Regions from separate parts of the Arthrobacter sp. TWP1-1 genome, predicted to be linked through region 1. Evidence: riboswitches for the same ligand, from Rfam matches in the RefSeq annotation. Region 1 holds a riboswitch; the other holds the start of a gene.
The links. A riboswitch is a leader RNA that binds a small molecule or an ion and turns the genes downstream of it on or off. The one in region 1 is predicted to bind cyclic di-AMP.
Positions count from the first base shown of each region.

Region 2: it holds a riboswitch for cyclic di-AMP, as region 1 does, so the genes downstream of both, ACP7B9_RS16975 (NlpC/P60 family protein) here and ACP7B9_RS09150 (hypothetical protein) in region 1, are expected to answer to the same signal.

Region 1 is NZ_JAFCXC010000004.1:94,900-99,192, reverse strand. Features, by position in the region: gene ACP7B9_RS09170 (hypothetical protein) at 1-226, shown strand, start outside; gene tadA (tRNA adenosine(34) deaminase TadA) at 223-717, opposite strand; gene upp (uracil phosphoribosyltransferase) at 740-1,378, shown strand; gene ACP7B9_RS09155 (formylglycine-generating enzyme family protein) at 1,470-2,243, opposite strand; gene ACP7B9_RS09150 (hypothetical protein) at 2,259-3,011, opposite strand; cyclic di-AMP (ydaO/yuaA leader) riboswitch at 3,016-3,209, opposite strand; gene ACP7B9_RS09145 (MarR family winged helix-turn-helix transcriptional regulator) at 3,410-3,925, shown strand; gene ACP7B9_RS09140 (MFS transporter) at 3,935-4,293, shown strand, end outside.
Region 2 is NZ_JAFCXC010000013.1:28,300-32,592, reverse strand. Features, by position in the region: gene ACP7B9_RS16985 (molybdopterin molybdotransferase MoeA) at 1-842, opposite strand, end outside; gene ACP7B9_RS16980 (NTP transferase domain-containing protein) at 849-1,853, opposite strand; gene ACP7B9_RS16975 (NlpC/P60 family protein) at 2,007-2,810, opposite strand; cyclic di-AMP (ydaO/yuaA leader) riboswitch at 2,815-3,013, opposite strand; gene ACP7B9_RS16970 (M23 family metallopeptidase) at 3,165-3,836, opposite strand; cyclic di-AMP (ydaO/yuaA leader) riboswitch at 3,979-4,206, opposite strand.

The DNA of each region.
Region 1 (4,293 bases):
CGTGGAGGAGCTCGCTCCCATGAACGACGCCGGCGGGTTCAGTGTGCCGCTGGATATTCCAAGTACTGCCGTCCCCGGCCAAGGAACGGTGTCGACCTACCCGTATAACGTGGATTGGTGCGATGACACGGGAAAGAACAACCGGGTCGGTCGTGCCGCGAGCGGATTCGAACGAGTCTCGTGCGCCTCGCGGGCTGTGCCACTGACCATCACGGAGGCGCCTTAGCGGTGCCCGCCGAAAAAGTCCTTGAGCAGCGCCGCGCACTCCTCCTCGCGGACACCCGGAAACACCTCGACCCAGTGGTTGAGCCGGCGTTCACGCAACACATCAAATACCGACCCGGCGGCTCCAGCCTTTTCATCCCACGCACCGAATACGACGCGCGGGATTCGAGCCAGCACAATAGCCCCGGCGCACATGGTGCACGGCTCCAGCGTCACCACTAGCGTGCAATCGGCCAGCCGCCACTCACCCAATTTCGCGGCAGCCTCACGGATCGCGACAACCTCCGCGTGCGCCGTCGGATCTCCATGCGCCTCACGTTCATTGCGGCCCAAACCAAGGATCTCCCCACCGGGTCCAAGTACGACGGCGCCAATCGGCACATCCGCGGTCAGCAAGGCCCGCTGTGCTTCCGAGAGCGCGATGCCCATCCACTGGGCATGAAGTGCCGTGGTGGTGGTCTCGATTCTAGGGAATTTCGGGGAATTGGGCACGGCTCAATGGTAGCTTTTATTCATGCGCGTATTCGTTGCGGATCATCCGCTTATTGCCCACAAGTTGACCGTTCTGCGGGACAAGAACACTCCGTCCCCCATTTTCCGTCAGCTGACCGAGGAACTGGTCACTTTGTTGGCCTATGAGGCGACACGCGAAGTGCGTGTGGAGCCGGTCAACATCGAGACTCCGGTGACCAGCGCTATTGGTACCGGACTGGTCAAGCCCACACCCCTAGTTGTGCCGATCCTACGCGCCGGCCTTGGCATGCTCGAGGGCATGACCCGCCTGCTGCCCACCGCCGAAGTTGGCTTCCTGGGCATGGCACGCAACGAGGAAACCCTCGAAGCCATCACCTACGCAGAGCGCCTGCCCGAGGACCTCACAGGCCGTCAGGTCTACGTGCTGGACCCCATGCTGGCCACCGGCGGCACCCTGATCGAGGCCTTCAAGTTCCTCTTTGATCGCGGCGCAGCTGACATCACCTGCATCTGCCTGCTGGCAGCTCCGGAGGGCCTGGCAAAGCTCGAGGCCGCCCACGGCGATCGCGACAACGTTCACGTTGTTCTGGCGTCCATCGATGAGGGTCTCGACGAGAACTCCTACATTGTTCCGGGTCTTGGCGACGCCGGCGACCGCCTCTACGGCGTCGTGGACTAAAGAATTTAGTAAATGACACCGATTCCGCTTTATGACACCGATATCCCGGTGTCATAAAGCGGAATCGGTGTCATTTTTCGTTGCGAAGACGTTAGAGGCCGCGCAACGGGGTCCAGCCAACGGGCCGAGGCCCCTTGATGGACGCGCGTTCCTTGTCGGCGTCGGCCGACCAGCCCTGCGCGGACAAGGTGCCAGCAACTCCAACGGCTCCGCGGGCAACCCTGAATCCGACATCTTCAAGGAGGGCATCGGGTGCGCTGCCCCGGCGAACGGAGGCGCGTGCGCTCCAGTGGGGATCGTCCCAGCCGGCTCCGCGTAAACTCCTGTAGTCGCCGTAGCGGGCCGTGTCCGCATAATCCCAGCACCACTCCCAAACGTTGCCGATCATATCGAAGAGGCCGTAGTTATTCGCTAACTTGCTGGCAACGAGCTGCGGCCCCGCGACAGCATCTGCGGCCGTCCAGGCAATGTCAGCCAACGGTCCATAGACCGGGGTGGTTGTTCCTGCTTTGGCAGCCCACTCCCACTCGGACTCGGTGGGTAGTCGGTAACCGTCGGAACCAACCTCCCAATGGACCTCACGTCCGTCAACGGTATAGGCAGGCGAGAAACCAGCCACATTTGACGCTGCGTTGCACCACACGATGGCGTCAAACCATGTGAGGGGATGCATAGGCAGGCGAGGCAACGAAGGTGGAGTCCCGGCGTTGTCCATTACTGCGGACCAATCAGCCCGGGTGAGTTGGGTCCGGCCCAAAGAAAACGGGCGCAGCACCACATCGCGGGTGACTGCCGAACGGGCGTCTCGCATGGCGATGGTGCCGCCGGGGATGGGAACTAGGCCCAGAACTTCCTGCCGAACCATGCCCCTCCTTGAAAGTTAGTACCAGTTCACAGCATTTGAGTGCGCCCAGGCGCCGCATGGTGTGGAGTAGGTCTCCGTGATGTAGTTCAAGCCCCACGTAATCTGGGTCTCGTAATTGGTGAGGTAGTCAGCGCCAACGCTGGCCATCTTCTCAGCTGGCAAAGACTGCACGATCCCGTAAGCTCCGCCGTCGGGATTCAACGCACTGGTGCGCCAGTTAGATTCGCGTTCCCACAACTGGGTGAGGCAGCTCATTTCGCCGGCGCCCCAGCCGCGGGCGCTCACTTGTGTCGCGGCGTACGCTTTTGCTGCTGCGGGGTCATCCACAGCAACGGCCGGAGCGGGAGTTGGTGCTGGCGTGGTCGCGACGGGCGTGACCTCAGCGGCAGCGGCCTTGACATCCGTGGTGGCCGAAGCAGGCGCCGAAGCCTTCGTGTCCGAGGTGACGGAGAGACCGGGGAAACTGATGGTCGCATCATCCGAGGCCGAGATCGACGTAGGGGCCGCAGATGTTTCAGCGGCGGAAACGAGGCTAGCGAGGCTCGTATCCGTGGTGTGGCCGACCTGCTGGGCAATGGCGCCTGCAGTCAGGAGCCCACCAACCACGGCCACGGCGGCCACGCACTTTGCGGTCTTGGTGACAGCCGACGATGCGGAACCGGCGGCATGGGTCCCGGTACGGGAGATGCGGGCGGAACTCAGCCCAAAGATCGACTGGCGGCGAACTGATTCTGCGCGGCGACGGCCGCGCTGCGGTGCAGCGGTCATGATGTGATTGCCTCTCTACGCCTGCGAGGTGAGCTGTCGGGAACGGATTAGAGAATCCGGCCAACGCTCGGCATGGCAGTGGATAACACTGCTGCACTGCGTCGGCTTAACCCCAAGGGCTTCCATGCGGAAGGGCCCGTAAAAAGTGGGTCCCCCGTCTCTGCCATGCGTGTGGAGGGAGATGGGCGGCGGCAGAGCTCGGCGAACCGTCCATCGGTGCCAAAAACCGTAAATGGTTGGCGAGCACTTTAGTCAGACTATCCGAACGGTCTAACATTGTCACATTTTGGTAACAACCTTTGTAGCAGGTGAGCGAATCGACATTTACTTAGCAATGCTAACGATCTAGAGTTGAGAGCAGACGATACGAAACTTTTGATGTAGATAGCGCAGCGACGATGACCGAAACTTTCTCCCCTGACCCTTCCCCGCGTAACCCTTCCCCGCAACGTTCGACGACGGACCCTGGCCCGGGTGCCCCACGCAAGACCGCGCGGGGGATCGGCGCTGCCCCATTGGCCGCCGAATTGCGGATCGCGGTGATGCGCACCTCGCGCAGGCTCCGGGCAGAGGCGGCATCGCAGGAGATCAGCCCCGGTCAGTATTCGGTCCTTGCCGCCATCATGGACGGACCCCGAACAGTGGGCCAGCTCGCAGCACGCGAGCAAATTCAAGCACCTTCCATGACACGGATCGTCAATGGGCTGGCCGAGGCCGCATTCGTCAGCAGGGAAGAAAATCCGCAGGACAAACGCCAAGTCCTGGTGCGCGTTACGGATTCGGGAGCGGCAGCCCTCTTACGGGCGCGCTCCAAGCGAACGGAGTGGCTGGCGAGGCGCGTGGCGGCGCTGACTCCCGCACAGCGTGCCACGCTGCACGAGGCGGCCCTGATCTTGCAGGAGATGAGTGCCTAAGTGAATTCAATGTTCCGGGCGTTGCGGGTATTCAATTACAGGCTCTGGGTGACGGGGGCACTGGTCTCCAATATCGGAACGTGGATGCAGCGGGTAGCCCAGGACTGGTTGGTATTGACGGTCCTAACTAACAATTCAGGTACGGCAGCCGGCATCACTACGGGGCTGCAATTTCTGCCAATCGTGTTCCTTGGGCCTTACGCAGGACTGCTGGGCGATCGGGTCAATAAGCGCAAACTCCTGCTGATTACACAGGCCGCCATGGGTTTTTGTGCGCTTTTGTTGGGAATTTTGGTGGTCACCGGGTCTGTACAACTGTGGCATGTTTATGCTTTGGCTCTCCTGCTGGGCGTGGCAAGCGCCTTTGA
Region 2 (4,293 bases), on a different contig from region 1:
GCCTCGCGCAGGAAGTCGGCGCTTGAGTTGCCGGTGGCACCCGTGGTGATGATGACGTCCGCGGGATCGTCGCCGTCATCGGCAAGGGCATCAAGCATAGAGGCGAGGTTGTCGGCGGCGCGTTGCAGCCCCACCACCGCTCCCCCAAGCATGGCCACGACGGAACCGAGTTGCGGCGAAAACGCGTCACGGACAAATCCGGGCTCGGGAATGCCGGATGCCACAACTTCATCGCCGGTCAAGACCAACTTCACGGCGGGCTTGCCCAGAACGGCAAGCTCGTCCATGGCACCCAGCGCGGCCAGCGAAATATGGGCAGGGTTAAGGACAGTGCCTGCCTTGATCAACAATTCATCCAGCCCCGCTTCCTGGCCGGCCGGACGGATGTGCTGACCGTTTTTCGGTTCCCCCGGCCGGGCAGTTCCGCCAAGGACCAAAACCGGCAAACCGTCGTCGTCCTTGGAAATAAGGCCGGATTCGCTGCGCAGAACAGACTTGGCGCCTGGTGGAATAAGCCCGCCAGTAACGATCGGGACGGCCTGTCCTGCGGAAAGTTTCGCGCCCGGTTCCGCCAGAATCCAGGGCGGACTGCCTGCAACGGCCCATCCGTCCATGGCCGAAGACGCATAGTGAGGCATGGCGTGGCGCGCAAACACGTCCTCAGCAAGGATCCGTCCCAGTGCCGTCGCCAGCGGGACCACATGCGCCGGCAGCGGCAGGGCCGCCTCCCAGGCACGCTCTCGCGCCTCCTCCCACGTGTGAGGAAGGCTCCGGACCTCGGCGGCGTCGGGAAGCGCGGCTCCTGAATCCTCGGCCGGACTCGTGCTGGCGGCGGTCACCATGAACCGTTAGTTCCCGGCGGGGGTTTGCGCATCCGGTGCGACCGGCGGCACGGCAGCTGCTGGCTCTACGTGCGCTTCCGCGGCTGCCAATTTCCTGGCCAAGCCCAACGCCGCCGCCATGGCGGTAGCCTCGCTGGCCTGTCCCGTTCCAGCGGCAAGTCCAGCGGCAAGTCCCGCCACGAAGGTGGTCAGTGGGGCAGCCGGACGAACGATCGAATGCGCGGCCACGCCAGCAAGGTTCAACACGGCGTCAACGTCGACATCAATGTCTGCAATTTCAAAGGCCTCAAGGAGTTTCTTTGTCCAGGCCTGCAGAGCCTCGTCGTGATTTTCCAATTGCTGCCCTTCTGCGTCGGCCGGCCCCGCGCCCATGCCTTGCGCGCGGGCATCCGCCCAAGTGTCGATATCGGCCGCGAGCCCGGATGGCACGGCACATTCCTTGATGTTCACATTAGCAATCAGGGAGAAAACAGAGGCGTTCTCCAGCCGGTGCGCCGCCCGCGCCGCACCCACAGCGTTATGCAGTTCCGCGAGTGGATAGATGGCGGCCAGTGGTTGCTTGCGGCCATCTGCAACAGCCATGACACCCTCCCCCGGCGCGCAGCTTGCCAGTTTCGGCGCAAGGAGCTCCACAATGGCGCCGGCGTGCGGCATGTCGCACGCAAGGACGAGCACGTAGCCAGCGTCCCCAGCATCCTCAGTCAAGGCAGACAGGCCGGCAGCAATGCCCGCGGCCGGACCTGCAAATGGCGGGTCCTCCTGCACTGCCACTGTAGCTGCGCCGCTCTTGGCAGTAGCCAGCCACTCGGCAATACGATCAACGGGACCCACGACGACGATGGGAGCTGGGCGCCGCCCGTCACCAATGGATGTGGCAGGCTCCGCGGCAAGAAAGTCTGCTGCCGCGTCAACGGTGCGAGCCAGGAGCGTTTGCCCGTCCAGCAAAAGCCCCGCCTTGGGTACACCGCCGAGCCTGCGGGACAATCCACCCGCCAAGATTATGGCCTGCACGCGGGTCCTTCGAAAGTTTTCATGATTGCCATGCTATCTCTCGGCCGTAGCAAGGTCTCAGGTGAGAATCCTAGAATTCAAGCCTTGTCCGTGGTGTGCAGATTAAATAAATGAACCCCGTCCGAAGACGGGGTTCATTTGGCAAAAAAGTTCTTAGTGACCCATTGCAATGAAAACGGGACCCGAACCGACGTTGGCGGAGAAGACAGCAGTCATGCCGCCGCCCCATCCACCGTGTACGGCCTGGCCGTTGCCAATGTAAACAGCGATGTGAGCCATGCCCATGCCGCCATCTGCGTAGTAGATCAAGTCACCGGGCTGTGCTTCGCCGGCGGAAACCGTGCGGCCCAAGCTCAGGTAGCCAGCGGGCCAGTCGTGGAAGTTAATTCCAGCGGCAGCCAAGGAGTTGCTAGCAAGCGCGGTGCAATCCTGAGCAACGCCAATCTGCGACAAGGCAGCGCTGGCGATTGTGGCGCCAATTCCGCTTGCAACTGCAGGCTTGGCAGCGACCTCAGGGGTGCTGGTGGTTACTGTCGGAGCTGCGGCTACTGCTACAGCTGCTTCTGCTGCCGGTGCGGCAACTTCTGCTGCTGCGGCGGGAGCAACGTCGCTGCTCTGTGCCTCTACAACTGCCGGTGCCTCAACAACAGGAGCCGGGGTGGAGGTGATTGCGGGGGTGGCGAAGGAGATCTTCACCGTGGACGCTGCGGTGATCGCGGAAGCAGCTTCCGTGTTCAGGTTCAGCGTAGTTGCACCATCAGAAGCGCGCTCCACAGTGGGAGTAGCCGCGTTTGCTGCGATGCCGGATGTCAAGACCAAGCCTGATGCCGCTGCGATAACAGCTGCCTGACGACCAACCCCGCCGACATTGGAACTGACGGCTTTCGTGAGGGTGGAGATCGGACTGGTCTTAGCAACCTCGGCGCGGTGGCGCCCAAGAGCAATATTTGAAGCCAAGAAGGTTTCCTCTCCCAATGCCTGCGAGGTAAGCTGTCGGATTCGGATGGGAGTCACCCGGCCGCTCCACATTTGAACAGCGAAGGAATTTCTTCCTCTGCATGAACTAACGCTTCGCGGCTTCACCCCAAGGTCTTCGCGCATTGCGCTCAGACCGATAATTGGTTCCCCCGCCCCTGCCAGACGATTGATACGAACGGACCATGTGCAGTGGCAGAGCTAGGCAATCTACGCATGGGCGCCAACTTGATTCGAAGTTGACGCGATTACGAATCTACAACAGATTTTTCCCAATGTCACGTTCAGGTCACGGTCTTGTGACTTATCCGTAACTAAAAGTGGGCTGTGGAGGAATTAAAGCCAGCCGAGGGGGTCGACGGTCTCGTCATCGACGATGACCTCAAAGTGCAAGTGAGGGCCGGTAGAGGCGCCAGTGGAGCCACTGAAACCTACCAATTCGCCACGTTCAACCTTTTGGCCAACCTTGACGGCATTGCTGCTCATGTGGTTATAGGACGTTGAGAGCCCGTTACCGTGGTCAACAACCACACGGTTGCCACCACCGTAGGTGTGCCAGCCCGAGAAGGTCACGGTGCCACCTGCGGCCGCAAGCACGTCGGTGCCGCTGGCGATGGCAAAGTCCTGGCCGGTGTGGTGTTCGTCAACCTGGCCCGTGATGGGGCTAATGCGATCACCAAAGGGAGAGCTTGGAACCAGATTTTTCAGCGGGGCTGAAAGGGTTCCCTTGGAGGCCTGCGGGGTGACATTGGAGGCTTCAACCTTCAACGTTTCCTTGAGCTGGCCATCCGGATTAAGGGAGCTGCCGATCTGGGGGGCGGCGAAAGTAATGGGAACATCAGCCGCTGCGCTGACAATAGTCTCCACTGAGGAGACCGAGGAAGCCTGAATACTGGGCGCTTCTACGGCTTGAGTGGAAGGCAGGGTTACCGCCAGCACCAAGCCGGCGGCGGCCATGGCCACGCCAACTTTTTGCCCGGCGCCGCTAGCGACACCTGCACGTAGCATCTGAGCTACGGAAAGACTGGGGGTTGAGCTTGCGCGCTCTGCTGCGAGAGCTTCGCGACGGCTACCTGCATGAACTGACAGCTCATGTGTTGCCGGCAATGACGCCCTACGGCGTCCCCGCTGATTGATCTCTGACACTAATTGCCTCTCTATAGATCACCTGCGAAGTTAGCTGTCGGATTCGGATCAGAGAGTCAAGCTTTCGATCCGGCCCCATTCTCTTGGCACGCGTCAATCGGTGGCGCTTTCCCATGGAAAGCGTCACTTCAACGTGATGCATAGAGATTGGGCTTCACCCCAAGGTTGGCCATTTGGCCAACCAAAAGTGGTTCCCCCGTCCTTGCCTGTTTATTTTCAGTCCATTGTGCGAAGGCAAGGTTCGGTGTCACACAAAGGTAACGCTTTGGTTACGGCGTTAGATATTTACTATACGGTACAAGCGGTAAACGTGATAATT